One region of the Allobosea sp. CCNWLY174 genome, then DNA from elsewhere that is predicted to be linked to it. Evidence: predicted binding sites of a transcription regulator. Region 1 holds the regulator's gene; each other region holds the start of a gene.
What was found. The regulator PhoB, encoded in region 1, activates phosphate uptake and scavenging genes when phosphate is short. The targets are predictions, from matches to a motif close to TGTCATNNANCTGTCAT.
Positions count from the first base shown of each region.

Region 2: the regulator PhoB is predicted to act here: its motif matches at 1,413-1,429, upstream of ugpB (sn-glycerol-3-phosphate ABC transporter substrate-binding protein UgpB).
Region 3: the regulator PhoB is predicted to act here: its motif matches at 2,283-2,299, upstream of V7S63_RS17670 (UDP-2,3-diacylglucosamine diphosphatase).
Region 4: the regulator PhoB is predicted to act here: its motif matches at 1,451-1,467, upstream of phnD (phosphate/phosphite/phosphonate ABC transporter substrate-binding protein).

Region 1 covers NZ_JBBBBQ010000010.1:145,330-149,305, reverse strand. Annotated here, with positions in the region: gene V7S63_RS24040 (GcrA family cell cycle regulator) at 1-390, shown strand, start outside; gene V7S63_RS24035 (YnfA family protein) at 468-788, shown strand; gene phoB (phosphate regulon transcriptional regulator PhoB) at 798-1,496, opposite strand; gene phoU (phosphate signaling complex protein PhoU) at 1,525-2,250, opposite strand; gene pstB (phosphate ABC transporter ATP-binding protein PstB) at 2,290-3,096, opposite strand; gene pstA (phosphate ABC transporter permease PstA) at 3,119-3,976, opposite strand, start outside.
Region 2 covers NZ_JBBBBQ010000006.1:136,179-140,154, reverse strand. Annotated here, with positions in the region: gene ugpB (sn-glycerol-3-phosphate ABC transporter substrate-binding protein UgpB) at 23-1,339, opposite strand; gene V7S63_RS18495 (fumarylacetoacetate hydrolase family protein) at 1,544-2,722, shown strand; gene V7S63_RS18490 (proline racemase family protein) at 2,719-3,750, shown strand; gene thiE (thiamine phosphate synthase) at 3,752-3,976, opposite strand, start outside.
Region 3 covers NZ_JBBBBQ010000005.1:305,816-309,791, forward strand. Annotated here, with positions in the region: gene V7S63_RS17660 (cation:proton antiporter domain-containing protein) at 1-287, shown strand, start outside; gene V7S63_RS17665 (glycosyltransferase family 4 protein) at 309-1,409, opposite strand; gene V7S63_RS17670 (UDP-2,3-diacylglucosamine diphosphatase) at 1,409-2,233, opposite strand; gene V7S63_RS17675 (SDR family oxidoreductase) at 2,359-3,138, shown strand; gene V7S63_RS17680 (GNAT family N-acetyltransferase) at 3,205-3,657, shown strand; gene V7S63_RS17685 (DMT family transporter) at 3,791-3,976, shown strand, end outside.
Region 4 covers NZ_JBBBBQ010000001.1:711,455-715,430, forward strand. Annotated here, with positions in the region: gene V7S63_RS03395 (inorganic phosphate transporter) at 1-480, shown strand, start outside; gene V7S63_RS03400 (TIGR01459 family HAD-type hydrolase) at 490-1,368, opposite strand; gene phnD (phosphate/phosphite/phosphonate ABC transporter substrate-binding protein) at 1,517-2,563, shown strand; gene phnC (phosphonate ABC transporter ATP-binding protein) at 2,584-3,375, shown strand; gene phnE (phosphonate ABC transporter, permease protein PhnE) at 3,372-3,976, shown strand, end outside.

The DNA of each region.
Region 1 (3,976 bases):
AAGAGCCCCGGTTCGGCCACGCCGCGCCCGCGCAAGCCGGCGGCCCGCCCGCCGAGCCATCCCGCCGGCCATCAGAACGGTGGCGCCGGGCTGACCCGCGGCAACACCGCGCTGGCACCGCAGTTCGCACCCGAAATCGCGACCGAAGCACAGGTCGAGCGCGCTCCGGCGCCGGCCGAGGACGTGGTCGTGCCGTTCTCCGAGCGGGTCACGATCATGGATCTGCGCGAGTATATGTGCCGCTGGCCGATGGGCGACCCGACCACGCCGGAGTTCCGCTTCTGCGGCGGCCGCAGCGCGACCGGCATGCCCTATTGCGCCTATCATGCCCGGATCGCCTACCAGCCGGCGGCCGACCGGCGCCGCGAGCGCAAGCCCGTCCGCGCCTGAGGCGGCGTAACCATCCAAAATCGGAAAAGCCGGCCCTCGTGGCCGGCTTTTTCATGGGCGAACCACGGGAGAGCGCCATGGCGACCTTCGCGACCTATGCCGCCGCGGCGCTGGCGGAGATCGCCGGCTGCTTCGCCTTCTGGGCCTGGCTCAAGCTCGGCAAGCCGGTCTGGTTGCTGCTGCCGGGCCTGGTATCGCTCGCGGCTTTCGCCTGGTTGCTGGCCCTGCTCGACAGTCCAGCCGCCGGGCGCACCTTCGCCGCCTATGGCGGCGTCTATATCGTGGCGTCGCTGGCCTGGATGGCGCTGGTCGAGAAGGTGCTACCAGATCGCTACGACCTGGCAGGCGCCGCGCTCTGCCTTGCCGGCGCAGCGGTGATCATCGCCGCGCCGCGCTGACAAAAGCGCTCAACTGCGGGCAAACGTCTCGTCGAAGGCGTAGCCGGCGCCGCGCACCGTGCGCAGCGGGTCCTTGGCATTGGCCGGCGTGATCGCCTTGCGCAGGCGCCCGACATGAACGTCGACGGTGCGTTCGTCGATATAGACGTCGCGACCCCAGACGGCGTCGAGCAGTTGCGCCCGGGAATAGACCCGGCCCGGGGCCTGCATCAGGAATTCGAGCAGGCGGAACTCGGTCGGGCCGAGATGCAATTCGGCGCCGGCGCGGCGGACGCGCCGGGTGGTGCGGTCGAGCTCGAGATCGCCGGCAGCGAGCAGACCGGCGACATGGCCGGGCTTGGCGCGGCGCAGCAGCGCCTGGATGCGGGCGATCAGTTCGGGCAGCGAGAACGGCTTGACGACATAGTCGTCGGCGCCGGTGGCAAGGCCGCGGACCCGCTCTGTCTCCTCGCCGCGGGCGGTCAGCATGATGATCGGCACGCGCTCGGTGTCGCGCCGGGTACGCAGGCGCCGGCAGAGCTCGATGCCGGAGAGGCCGGGCAGCATCCAGTCGAGCAGGACGAGGTCGGGCGTATGGTCGCGCAGGTGCAGTTCGGCGTCGTCGCCGCGCGCCACGCTGTCGACCTCGAAGCCCTCGGCCTCGAGATTGTAGCGCAGCAGCAAGGTGAGCGGCTCCTCGTCCTCGACGATCAGGATGCGTGCGGGCATGTCAGCGTCCGTTCAAGCGCCCGCCGGTTCAGCCATTGGCCGCCGGCAGGTCGACGAGGATGTTGGTGGTGTCGAGCTTCGGCCGGGTCTCGTCGATCGACTGGCCGGTGACGAGATAGTGGATGGTCTCGGCGATGTTGGTGGTATGGTCGCCGATGCGCTCGACGTTCTTGGCGCAGAACAGCAGATGCGTGCAGAAGGTGATGTTGCGCGGGTCCTCCATCATATAGGTCAGGAGCTCGCGGAACAGCGAGGTGTAGAGCGCGTCGATCTCGTCGTCGCGGCGCCAGACATCCATCGCCTTCTGCTCGTTGCTGGCGGCATAGGCGTCGAGCACGTCCTTGAGCTGGGCCTGGACCAGGCGGCTCATATGCTCGAGGCCGACGACGGCGCGATGCGGCGGCGAGAACTGGCCGGAGATCGCGACGGCGCGCTTGGCGATGTTCTTGGCGAGGTCGCCGACGCGCTCGATGTCGGCGGCGATGCGGATTGCCGAGATCAGCTCGCGCAGGTCGTTCGCCAGCGGCTGGCGGCGAGCGATGGTCAGCACCGCCTTTTCCTCGACCTCGCGCTGGAGATTGTCGAGGCGCTGGTCGGCGCTGATGATTTTCTGGGCGAGCGCGGTGTCGCGGCGCACCAGAGCCACGGTGGAGTCGCCGAGCATGCGCTCGGACATGCCGCCCATCTCGGCGAGGCTGCGGCGCAGGCCCTCGAGATCGGCATCGTAGGAGCGGACGATATGTTGATCCGACATCGGGCGTATCCTTCGAGTCTGGCCGGCGCTTTCAGAACGTCAGCCGAAGCGGCCGGTGACGTAGTCCTGCGTCTGCTTCTTGTGCGGGTTCATGAAGATCGTGTTGGTCGCGTCGAACTCGATCACCTCGCCCAGATACATGAAGGCGGTATACTGCGAGATGCGCGCCGCCTGCTGCATGTTGTGGGTGACGATGACGATGGTGAAGTCGGTCTTGAGCTGCTCGAGCAGGTCCTCGATCTTGCCGGTCGAGATCGGGTCGAGCGCCGAGGTCGGCTCGTCGAACAGGATGACCTCGGGCTTCTGGGCGATGGTGCGGGCGATGCAGAGGCGCTGCTGCTGGCCGCCCGAAAGGCCCATGCCGGAGCTCTTCAGCTTGTCCTTGACCTCGTCCCAAAGCGCGGCGCGGCGCAAGGCGCCCTCGACACGGTCATCGAGCTCCGACTTCGGCGGCTTCTCGTAGAGACGGATGCCAAAGGCGACATTGTCGTAGATCGACATCGGGAACGGCGTCGGCTTCTGGAAGACCATGCCGATGCGCGAGCGCAATTCGTTCACGTCGATGTCGTTCGAGATGATGTTGCGGCCGTCGAGCAGGATCTCGCCGGTCGCCTTCTGCTCGGGATAGAGCGAGTAGATCCGGTTGAAGATGCGCAGCAGGGTCGACTTGCCGCAGCCCGAGGGGCCGATCAGCGCCGTGACGTGCCGGTCGCGGAAGTCGAGGTTGATGTTCTTCAGCGCCTTGTGCTCGCCGTAGTAGAAATCGAGGTTCTTCACGGCGATGCGGACGGGCGCTTCGGCATCCAGCGTCTGCGGGCTCAGTTCGAGGGTCGAAAGCATCTGCATGGTCCTTCCGATCGGACGCTATTCACTTGCCGCCGCGCACGATGCGCCGGGCGATGAGGGAAAGCACGAGGATTGAGACGGTGATGATCAGCGATCCCGCCCAAGCGAGCTGCTGCCAGTTCTCGTAAGGGGCCGACGCGAACTGGTAGATCGTCACCGGCAGGTTGGAGACGCCGCCGAGCAGCGTCGGCGAGAACCAGAAGCTGTTGTTGAGCGCGGTGAAGATCAGCGGCGCGGTCTCGCCGGCGATACGGGCGAGGGCCAGGAGGATGCCGGTGACCATGCCGGACTTGGCGGCACGCCAGGTGATCGAGGTGATCACGACCGAGGGCGGCGCGCCAAGCGCCGAGCCGGCCTCGCGCAACGGGCCGGGCACCAGGCGCAGCATGTCCTCGGTGGTGCGCACGATCACCGGGATCGCGATGATGCCGAGCGCGACGCCGCCGGCCCAGCCGGAATAGCCCCCGAGCGGCTCGACCAGGATGACGTAGACGAACAGGCCGATCAGGATCGACGGCGCCGAGAGCAGGATGTCGTTGATGAAGCGGATCAGGTCGGCGAGCTTCGAGCCTTTGCCGTATTCGGCCAGATAGGTGCCGGCGAGCACGCCGATCGGCGTCGCCACTGCGATGCCGAGGAAGGTCAGCACCAGCGAGCCGACGATGGCGTTGGCGAGGCCGCCGCCCTCTGAACCCGGGCCTGGCATGGTCTCGGTGAAGGTCGCGGCGGAGAGCCCGCCAAGGCCCTTCACGACCAGCATGCCGAGGATCCAGAACAGCACCGAGATCGCAAGCAATGTGAAGCCTGTCGCGATGATCTTCATCGCGCGGTCGGCGACCCGGCGCGACTGGCGTACCCGGCCCCAGGTTGCAGGGGGCAG
Region 2 (3,976 bases), on a different contig from region 1:
CCGGCCTTCGATCAGTCTTGTCTTACTTGGCGGTGCGCTCGAACTGGCGCAGCGCCTGGTTGCCACGCTCATTGGCCGCGTCGAGCGCCGCCTTCGGCGTCTTCTGGCCGTTCAGGGCCGCCTCGATCTCCTCCGACCAGATGTCGCGGATCTGGACCAGGCCGCCGAAGCGGACGCCGCGCGAGTTTTCGGTCGGCTCCTTGTTGTTGAGCTCGAGCAGCGGGGTCTCGAGATAGGGGTTCTGCTTGTAGAAGCCCGACGCCTTGACCTTCTCATAGGCCGCCTTGGTGATCGGCAGATAGCCGGACTCGGTGTGCAGCTTCACCTGCCGGTCGACGTCCGAGAGGAAGGTGAAGAACTTGGCGACGCCCTTGTACTCGTCGGCCTTCTTGCCGCCCATGACCCAGAGCGAAGCGCCGCCGATGATCGAATTCTGCGGCGCGCCGGCGACATCCGGATAGTACGGCATCGGCGCGTTCGACCAGTCGAACTTGGCGTTGGCCTTGACGTTGCCGAAGAAGGCCGAGGAGGTCAGGAAGAGCGGGCATTCGCCCGAGGTGAAGCGGCCCTCGCCGGTGTTGGTACGGCCGGAATAGGAGAACACGCCTTCCTTCTGCAGGTTGGCGAGATTGGTCAGATGCTTGACGAAGAGGTCGCTGTTGATGCGGAACTCGGTGTCGAAGCCGTCGAAGCCGTTGGCCTTGGTACCGACAGGCACGTTGTGCCAGGCGCCGAGCTGCTCGATATTGGCCCAGGTCGTCCAGGCCGTGGAAATGCCGCACTTGTCCCAGCCGGCGGCCTTCAATTTCCTGGCGGCTTCGAACGCTTCCGGCCAGGTCTTCGGCGGCGCTTCCGGCAGGCCGGCCTTCTTCAGCGCGTCCTTGTTGTACCACATCACCATCGAGGACGAGTTGAACGGGAAGGAGAGCATCTCGCCCTTCGTCGTCGAATAGTAGCCGGTGATCGCCGGCAGGTAGCTCTTGGGGTCGAACGTCTCGCCGGCGTCCTTCATCACGTCGGCGACCGGCTTGATCGCGCCCTTGGCCGACATCATCGTCGCGGTGCCGACTTCGAAGACCTGCATGATGTGCGGGGCATTGCCGGCACGGAAGGCGGCGATGCCGGCGTTCAGGGTGTCGGGATAAGAACCCTTGTAGGCGACGACGACCTTGTAGTCCTTCTGCGAGGCGTTGAACTCCTCGGCCAGCTTGACGACGACGTCGTTGTTGGCGCCGGTCATGGCGTGCCACCACTGGATTTCGGTCTGCGCCAAAGCCGGCGAAGCGGCGGCCAGCGCGAATGCGCCAACGGCGGTCAGGGTCTTGAATTTGAAGGTCATGATCAGCTCCCTCTCAGCCCCCGGCATGCGCGGGCGTTCTTGTCGTTGGTGCGCAAGCTAGCATGAAGCCGGGGCGACAGTTCAATGACAAAACGATGACATTTCCGCCTCGCTGTGGACGCGCATCCGCGCACTTGCGATTTCCCGCGGAAGCGGCTGTTCTTCGCAGCTCGTCCTGTACACTGCACACAAGCTGGATCAGCCATGCCCTCGCTCTCTCTCACGCCCGCCAACACCCTGCCGGCCGATGCCGACCGCGCCGCTCTGGCCGGCCGGGTCTGGCGCCCTGATCTTGCCGGTCCGTCGGTGGTCAAGCTTGAGGGCGATAGGGTGATCGACGTCACCGCCACCTTCTCGACCATGCGCGACCTCTGCGAGACCACCGATCCGGCAGTAGCGCTGCGCGCCGCTGATGGCGAGAGCCTCGGCTCGCTCGCCGATCTCCTCGCCAACAGCTCGGCCGCCAGCCGCGATGACGGCAAGCCCTGGCTGCTCGCTCCGGTCGACCTGCAGGCGGTCAAGGCGGCCGGCGTCACCTTCGCCGTCTCGATGCTGGAGCGCGTCATCGAGGAGAAGGCGCGGGGCAACCCGGCGGCTGCGGCCGAGATCCGCGCCGAGATCGGCAAGCTGATCGGCGACGACCTTTCAAAGCTCAAGCCCGGCTCCCCGGAGGCGATGAAGCTGAAGGAGGTGCTGATCGCCCAGAACAGCTGGAGCCAGTATCTCGAGGTCGGCATCGGGCCGGACGCCGAGATTTTCACCAAGGCGCCGCCGATGTCGGCGGTCGGCACCGGCGCCGACGCCGGCCTGCACCCCGCCTCGAGCTGGAACAATCCCGAGCCCGAGATCGTGCTGGTCGTCGCCTCGGATGGCCGCATCGTCGGCGCCAGCCTCGGCAACGACGTCAACCTGCGCGATGTCGAGGGCCGCTCGGCCCTGCTGCTCGGCAAGGCCAAGGACAACAACGCCGCCGCCGCGATCGGCCCGTTCATCCGCTTCTTCGACGGCGATTTCTCGCTCGACCATGTCCGCAAGACGACGGTGAGCCTGACCGTCGCGGGCGAGGACGGCTTCACGCTGGAAGGCTCGTCCTCGATCGCGAAGATCAGCCGCGATCCCGCCGACCTCGCCGCGCAGATGATCGGCCCGCACCACCAGTATCCGGACGGGGCGGTGCTCTATCTCGGCACCATGTTCGCGCCGATCAAGGATCGCGATGCTCCGGGCGGCGGCTTCACCCACAAATACGGCGACGTCGTCACGATCTCGGCGCCCGAGCTCGGTGCGCTGGTCAACCGCATGCGGCGCACCGACGAATGCGAGCCCTGGCGCTTCGGCGCCTCGCATCTGATGCGAAACCTGGCGAAGCGCGGGCTGCTGTGACGCGCCTGAGCTATATCGACTACCACACCTGCGGCGAGCCGGTTCGCATCGTCACCGGTGGCTACCCGGAGTTGACCGGCGCCGGCATCCTCGACAAGCGCCGGCAGGCGCGCGAGCAACATGACCATCTTCGCCGCGCGATGATGCTGGAGCCGCGCGGGCATGACGGCATGTATGGCGTCATCCCGGTCGCGGCGAGCCATCCGGACGCGGCTTTCGGCGTGCTGTTCACGCATAACGAGGGCTATTCGACCATGTGCGGCCACGCGACCATCGCGCTCGGCCGCTATGCGATCGAGCAGGGCCTGGTCGAGGCGAGCGAGCCGGTCACCCGTTTCGCCATCGAGGCGCCCTGCGGGCTGGTGCGCCTAGCCTGCGAGGTCAAGGGCAGCAAAGGCTATTGGAAAGTCGGTAACGTCAGCTTCGAGAGCGTGCCGGCCTTCGTCGAGGCCCGCGACCTCGTCGTTTCCGTGCCCGCCATAGGCGATGTCGTTACCGACATCGCCTATGGCGGCGCCTATTACTGCATCCTGCCGGCCTCGCGTTTCGGGCTCGACCTGATGCAGACGCCGGTGGAGAAGATCGTCGCGGCCGCCGGCGCGCTGACCGACCAGGTCCGGGCGAGCCGCACGATCACGCATCCGACCGAGCCCGATCTCGGCTTCCTCTATGGCACGATCGTCACCGACGAGGCCGGGCCGGGTGAGGACAGCTTCAATCTCTGCGTCTTCGCCGAGCGCCAGATCGACCGCTCGCCCACCGGATCCGGCGTCACGGCCCGGATGGCGCTGGACCATGCCAAGGGGCTGATTCCCGCCGGCCAGAGCCGCCGAATCCGCAGCATCACCGGCGGCACCTTCATCGGCAAGGTCATCGGCCCGGTCGACTTCCCTGCTGCGGGCGCGGTGACCGTCGAGGTCGGCGGCCGCGGTCATCTCGCCGGGGAAGGCAGCTTCGTCATCGAGGCGGACGACCCGCTCGGCCACGGATTTGCCCTGCCGAAGCGCTTCGCAGAGATCGTGGGCTAGATCAGGCGCTCGCGGCGCCCCGCTCCGACAGGGCGGTCTCGATCGCGAGCCGGAGGTCGCGCGCCGCCTCGCGGACGTCGTCGCCGCCGAAGAGCGCGCCGATCACCGCAACGCCATCGGCGCCCGCAGCGATCACCGAGCCGGCATTTGCGGCGGTGATGCCGGCGATGGCGCCGACCGGCAGGGCGCCGAGCACGCGCGTTGCCGCCTGGCGCAAGGCTTTGAG
Region 3 (3,976 bases), on a different contig from region 1:
TCGTCGCGGCAGCGCGCGGCGTGCGGCAGGACCTCATCATCGTCGCCCGCGCCCGCGACGCCAAGCATGCGCGGCATCTGTACGAGCTTGGGGTGAACGACGCCGTACCGGAAACGATCGAAGCCAGCCTGCAATTGTCGGAAGCGGCGCTGGTCGGCCTCGGCGTGCCGATGGGCCTCGTCATCGCCTCGGTGCACCAGCGCCGAGACGATTTCCGCAGCGAGCTCAAGCCGGCGAGCGCGCCGCAGCCCGCCCTGCCGCGCCATGCCCGCTCGCGGCGGCTGTGACGCCGGGCGCCTGATCCAGACTTACGCGAATTCCTTCCGCTCCGCCGGCTCAAGCCGCACGGACAGCGCAGTCGTCTCGGCCGGCGCCGGCTCGATACGCACCATTTTGCCGGCGGCCGCCGCCTGCATCGCCCGGCGCATATGGCCGTAGAACTGCTCCGCGCTGCTGTTCCAGCTGTGGCGCTTGGCCAGTTCCAGCCCGGCCTCGCGTGGCAGACGCAGGGCCGAGAGCGCAGCACTGCGCAGATCCTCATGCAACACCGCCGCCTCGCTGCCGGCGAAGACGTCGCTCGGTCCCTGCACCGGGAAGGCTGCGACCGGCAGCCCGCTCGCCGCCGCCTCCAGCAGCACGATGCCGAAGGTGTCGGTCAGGCTCGGAAAGACGAAGACGTCGGAGGAGGCATAGATCGCCGCGAGATCCTCGCCCTCGCGAGCGCCGAGGAAATGCGCCTCCGGAAAGGCGCGCATGAGGTCCGCACGGGCGGGCCCGTCACCGACCACGACCTTGCTGCCAGGCAGGCGCAGCGACAGGAAGGCTTCGAGGTTCTTCTCGACTGCGACCCGGCCGACGCTGAGGAAGATCGGCCGCGGCAGGTCGAGCACGCTCTCAGGGCGCGGATGAAACAGCGAGAGATCGACACCCCGGCCCCAGCGCAGGATGCGCTCGAAGCCATGGGCGCTGAGCTCCGCCTCGACGGTGGCCGTCGAGACCATCACGCCAGCCGCCGGCCCGTGAAAACGACGCAGGAAGCGATAGCTCCAGCTTTCGGGGATCGGCCAGCGCGCCGCGACATATTGCGGAAAGCGGGTGTGATAGCTCGTGGTGAAAGTGCGCTTCTGGGCCAGGCAGACGGCGCGCGTCAGCCAGCCGATCGGCCCTTCCGTCGCGATATGGATATGGTCCGGGGCGAACTCGGCGATCCGCCTCGCGACATGCCGGCGCGTCGCCAGTGCGATGCGGATGTCGGGGTAGGACGGCAGGCCGACCTGCCAGAAGCCTTCCGGCGTCAGCATATGCGGGGTGACGCCGAACTCAGGCGCCGCCTCGACCATCCGCTCCAGCGAGCGCACCACGCCGTTGATCTGCGGGCGCCAGGCGTCCGTCGCGATCAGGACGCGCATCACGCGGCCTCGACGAGGCTCGGCGCTGGCGTCGGGCGTGCCATGACGGGCGCCAGCTTCTCGCCCTTCTGCCGATGCTGCGGCCAGCGGACGATCTCGAAGCGGCCATCGTCGTGCTCGACCACGGCCGTGCAGCTTTCGACCCAGTCGCCGGTGTTGATGTAGGTCAGCCCGCCGATCTCGCGCTGCGCGGCATGGTGGATGTGGCCGCAGATCACGCCGTCGGCCTTGTGCCGGCGTGCCTCGTCGGCGAGGCACTGCTCGAACTCGCCGATATAGTTCACGGCGTTCTTGACCTTGTGCTTGGCCCAGGCCGAGAGCGACCAGTGCGGCAGGCGAAGGACGCGGCGGACCTTGTTGATGCCGTGGTTGAGCACGAGCGCGATCGTGTAGGCCCAGTCGCCGAGCAGAGCGAGCCATTTGGCATTGCGCACCACGAGGTCGAACAGGTCGCCATGAATGACGAGCATGCGCTTGCCGTCGGCCGTCTCGTGGACGATGTCATCGACCAGCGTGATGCCGCCGAACTGCAGGCCGGTATAATCGCGCAGGAAGTCGTCGTGGTTGCCGGTGACGTAGATCAGCTTCGAGCCCTTGCGCACCTTGCGCAGCAGCTTCTGCACCACGTCGTTGTGCGACTGCGGGAAGTACCAGCCGCTCTTCAGCCGCCAGCCATCGATGATGTCGCCGACCAGGTAGATCGTCGGCGCGTCATAGTCGCGCAGGAACTCCAGCACGAGATCCGCCTGGGCCCCGCGCGTGCCCAGATGCAGGTCCGAGATGAAGATGCTGCGAACCTGCTTGGCGTCGCTGTCGTCGCTCATGGCCGCCGGCCCATGCTGTTGCCTTGCCTGCGGCGTGTGGCTGATTTGCACTACGCTTTGATGACGCGGCGGCAAAAGCATGCTTTGCCTGCCCGCACAGGAACGGACCTTTCCGGGAGACGACCATGGATCTGGGTATCGCCGGCCGCACGGCCATCGTTTGCGCCTCGAGCAAGGGGCTGGGCCGCGGCTGCGCGCAGGCACTGGCCGAAGCGGGCTGTACCGTCGTCGTCAACGGCCGTGACGCCACGACGCTTGAGGACACCGCGGCCGCGATTCGTGCCAGCACCGGCGCGACCGTGATCGCCGTCGTCGCCGACGTCGGGACCAAGGCCGGTCAGGATGCGCTGCTCGCCGCTGCGCCCAATCCTGACATCCTGGTCAACAACAATGGCGGCCCGCCGCCCAAGCCGTTCCGCGAGGTGACGCGCGAGGGGCTGCTCGAAGGCGTCGCGCAGAACATGGCGACGCCGCTGGAGCTGGTGCAGCGCGTGGTCGACGGCATGATCGAGCGGCGCTTCGGCCGCATCGTCAACATCACCTCGGCGAGCGTGCTCACCCCGCTGACCGGGCTCGACGTCTCCTCCGCCGCCCGCGCCGGCCTCACCGCCTTCCTCGCCGGCGTCGCCCGCGAGATCGCCCATGCCAACGTCACCATCAACAACATCCTGCCCGGCGTGTTCGATACCGACCGGATCAAGACCGCGACCAACAAGGTCGCCGAGATGCAGGGCATCAGCATCGAGGAGGCGACGAAGCGCAGGCTCGCAGCCGTCCCGGCCGGCCGCCTCGGCACGCCCGACGAGTTCGGCAAGCTCTGCGCCTTCATCGCCAGCGCCCATGCCGGCTACATCACCGGCCAGAACTTCCTGATCGACGGCGGGTCGTTCCGCGCCAATTTCTGAACCGGGCCGGCCGGGGCGCGTCAGGATGCGCTCCGGCTCTCACCCTCCAGTACCAAACCGAGACCAATGACCATCGCCTATCGCCGCGCCGTCCCCGAGGATACGCCTGCCTGCGTCGTTCTACGCGGCAGGACACGGGAGAACGCCTTATCGGTCGAGCGCCTCGCGGAAGCGGGTGTCACGCTCGAAAGCTGGCAGGCCGGCATCGCCGATGGCAGCCTGCCGGGCCATGTCGCGACCGAGGCCGATGAGATTGTCGGCTACTGCTTCGGCGAGCGCGAGACCGGCGAGATCGCCGTGCTGGCGCTGCTCCCCGACCATGAGGACAGAGGTGTCGGACGGACCTTGCTGAACCTGGTCGTCGCCGACTTCAGGGAGCTTGGCTTCGCCAGATTGTTCCTCAGTTGCTCACCCGATCCGGCGGTGCGCTCATATGGTTTCTACCGGCATCTGGGCTGGACCTCGACCGGCACGTTCGACGACCGGGACGACGAGATCCTCGAATACCGCCTCGCCTGAACCGCATCGCCATCGCGTCCCGCGACGCGCCGGTCCGGTTTGCAAGATCGGCGCTTGGAACGGCTCGGCGCTCGTGGTCTAAGGACTGGAGGTCTTGCACAAGACTTCCATTCCTCGCGCCCGACCTGTTCCCTTGTCACCGCTCCTCGGCATCAGCCTCAAGCTGCTTTCGGCCCTGTCGTTCACGCTGATGTCGGCCGGCATCAAGACGCTGGCCTCGCGCTATCCGACCGGCGAGCTCGTCTTCTTCCGCTCGTTCTTCGCGCTGATTCCGCTGATCATCTGGCTGGCCTGGCGGCATGAATTCCCCGAGGCGCTC
Region 4 (3,976 bases), on a different contig from region 1:
CAATTCGTCTCGGCCTCGCTCTACTCGCTCGGGCACGGCGCCAACGATGCGCAGAAGACGATGGGCATCATCGCCGTACTGCTGTTCTCGCACGGCATGATGGGCGACACCTTCTCGGTGCCGTTCTGGGTCGTGATCTCCTGCCAGGCGGCGATGGCGCTCGGCACGCTCTGCGGCGGCTGGCGCATCGTCCACACCATGGGCTCGAAGATCACCCGTCTCTCGCCGCAGCAGGGCTTCTGCGCCGAGACCGGCGGCGCGATCACCCTGTTCATGGCGACCTATCTCGGCGTCCCCGTCTCGACCACGCACACCATCACCGGTGCGATCATCGGCGTCGGCGCCGCGCGGCGGGTCACGGCGGTGCGCTGGGGCGTCGCCCGCGGCATCGTCTTCGCCTGGATCGTCACCATGCCGGCGGCGGGCCTGATCTCGGCACTGGCCTATTTCCTGTCAGGCTTCTTCCTGACCGGGCGTTGAGCCAAAGCGTCAGCCAAGCAGCGGCAGCGCATAGGTCGGGCTTCGCCCCGCACGAGCGAAGAGCGCAAGACAGCTCGCCGGATTCATCGCCGCGCCATCCCAAACGATCTCGCCGCGATGGATGCCGCCGCCGATGAAGACACTGTCGATGCCGGCGCCTTGCGCACCGGCGATGTCGTGCTCCAGCGAATCGCCGATCGCCACGACGCGCCCGCGGTCGAGCCCGAGCTTCGCCAGGCAGGTGCGATAGATGCGCGGCTCAGGCTTGCCGTGATAGCGCACGATACCGCCGAGTTGCTCATAGGCGCGCGCGACGAGGCCCGGCGCCTCCTGCAGGCCGCCATCGGGGCTAGCGCGATGCAGGTCCGGATTGGCGCAGACCATGGGCAGGCGCCGCGCGCTGGCCGCTTCGAGCAAGCTCATCCAGCCGGCGACCGATTGCCGGGGCGGGTCCATCGTCATCAGAAGGATGAAGTCGGCCAGGGCGACGTCATCGACCAGGTCGAGGCCGAGCCCTTGCGCCAGATGCGCCTCGCCCTCGCGTGCCAGCAACAGGCAGCGCCGGCCGAGCGCGCGATGGAATGGTTCGTCGCGCGCCGCTAATGCATCGCGGGCGTCGTCCCCGGCCGAGACGACCTCGTCATAAAGCTCGCCTGCAAAGCCGAATTTCGCCAGCTGCGTGGCATTCTCGGCGCCACGGCGCCCGGAATTCGAGAGGATGATCACGCGCTTGCTCGCCCGGCGCAGCATCTCCAGCGCGGCGACGGCACCCGAATACGGCCGGATACCGTCATGCAACACGCCCCATTGGTCGAGCAGGAAGCCGTCATAGCGCGGCATCAACGCCGCGAGATCGTCCGGGAAGGTTGTAGAAGAAAGACTCTGCATCGTCAGGGTTGGTGAGTGCCCGACCGTCGCGGTGGACAAGACCACTATAGTCGTAAGTCGAGACGTTTCGCCCGGCTGGAATATGACAGTTTTGTGTCACATACTATAGCCAGCTCATAATCAAGATCGACCGGGAGAGACGCCGACCATGACCAAGATGCTGACTTGCCTGACCGCCACGACCTCGCTGCTCGTTGGCCTCGGGCTCGCTGGGGCGGCGCAGGCACAGGACGCCTGCCCCAATCGCGGCCAGCTCGACACGATGTATTGCGACGCCAACAAGGACCTGGTCGCCGACGTGCCGACCGATCCGTCGAAGCTGAAGGACCCGTCTGCGCTCGTCTGGGCCTATACGCCGGTCGAGGACCCCGCCGTCTACGCCAACATCTTCAAGCCGCTGACCGACCATCTCGCGGCCTGCACCGGCAAGCGCATCGTCTACTACCCCGTCCAGTCGAACTCGGCAGAGATCGAGGCGATGCGCTCGGGCCGCCTGCATTTCGCCGGATTCTCGACCGGGCCGACCGGCTTCGCCGTCAACCTCGCCGGCGCGATCCCGTTTGCCGCCAAGGGCTCGGCGGCCGGCGTGCGGGGCTATAATCTCGTCGCCGTGGTCAAGGCCTCCAGCCCCTACCAGAAGCTGTCGGACCTCAAGGACAAGAAGGTCGCCCACACCTCGCCCTCGTCCAACTCAGGCAACCTCGCCCCGCGCGTGCTCTTCCCCGAGCACGGGCTGGAGGCCGACAAGGACTACAAGCCGCTGATGTCGGGCGGCCACGACAAGTCGATCCTCGGCGTGGTCTCGGGCGACTACGACATGGGCGCCGTCGCCGGCGACGTCTATGAGCGTATGATCGTGCGCGGCACGATCAAGAAGGACGACACCCGCGAGATCTATCGCAGCGCGATCTTCCCGACCTCGTCCTTCGCCTATGCGCACGATCTCAAGCCCGAGCTCGCCAAGAAGCTGACCGACTGCTTCTTCTCCTTCCGCTTCACCCCGGAAATGACCAAGGAGTTCAACGGCGACGACCGCTTCCTGCCGATCACCTACCAGAAGGACTGGGCGATCGTGCGCGATGTCGCCGAGAAGTCGGGCACGCCCTACAACAAGTCGGCCTACGACGCCGAAGCCAAGCGCGAGGCCGAGGCCGCCGCCAAGAAGGCGCAGCAGCCCGCGCCGGCCAAGCCCTGACCGAAAGCCTTTCGCAGCTCATGAGCGCCCTTCCCGTCGCAGAGGCGCCCGGCCATGGCCGGGCGCTCGTCATCCGCAACCTCGTCAAGGAGTACCGCAAAGGCCAGCCGGTCCTGCGCGACATCTCGCTCAGCGTCTCCGAGCCCGGCATCGTCGCGATCATCGGCCCGTCCGGCACCGGCAAGTCGACGCTGATCCGCTGCATCAACCGTCTGGTCGACCCGACCTCCGGCTCGATCATGCTCGGCGGGATCGATCTGGCGAAGCTGCAGGGCGAGCCTCTCAGGGCGGCGCGCCGACGCCTCGGCATGGTCTTCCAGGAATACAACCTGGTCGAGCGGCTGACGGTGATCGAGAACGTGCTCTGCGGCCGCCTCGGCTATGTCCCGGTCTGGCGCGCCTGGACGCGGCGCTTCCCTGAAGCAGACATCGCCCGCGCCTTCGCGCTGCTGGAATCCGTCGGGCTCGGCGATTTCGCCACCCGCCGCGCCGACCAGCTCTCCGGCGGCCAGCGCCAGCGCGTCGGCATCGCCCGCGCGGTGATGCAGGAGCCGGACCTGATCCTCGCCGACGAGCCGACCTCGTCGCTCGATCCCAAGACCTCGGTCGAGATCATGGAGCTGCTCGCCAAGGTCGGGCGCGAGCGCAATATCCCGGTGCTGGTCAACATCCACAACGTCGCGCTGGCGCGACGTTACGCGCTGCGGATGATCGGTATGTCCAAGGGCCTCGTCATCTATGACGGGCCGCCGGCCGGGCTGCAGGACAGCCATCTCGCCGAGATCTATGGCGGCGAAGGCTGGATGGAATGAGCGCCCCTCCTGTGAGCGCCGGCGGCAGCCTGCGCGCCCGCGCCTTCCCGCCGAACTGGCCGCTGCGCCTCGGCGCGGTGCTGTTCGTCGCCTATGTGATCTACGCCGCCGGCATCGTCGACATCCGCTGGGAGCGCTTCGTCCAGGGCCTTGGCAACGGTGCGCGCTTCCTCGGCCGCATGTTCCCGCCGAACCTGGCGCACGACAAGCTGCAGCTGCTCGCGCAGGGCATGCTGGAATCGCTGCAGATCGCCATCATCGCGACCGGCGCCGGCGTGCTGCTCGCCTTGCCCGTCGGCCTTTGCGCCGCCCGCAACCTGATGCCTCTGCCGGTGACGATCCTGGCGCGCGGCTTGATCGCGCTCTGCCGGACCTTCCACCCGGTCATCGTCGCCATCCTCTTCGTCAAGGCGGTCGGCTTCGGTGCGCTCGCCGGCATCCTGGCGCTGATCGTCGCCACCATCGGCTTCATCGCCAAGCTGATCGCCGAGGCGATCGAGGAGATGTCGATGAAGCCGATCGAGGCGCTGCGCGCCGCCGGCTCGCCATTCCTCTCGGTCGTGGTCGTGGGCGTGGTGCCGCAGGTGCTGCCGCGCTTCAT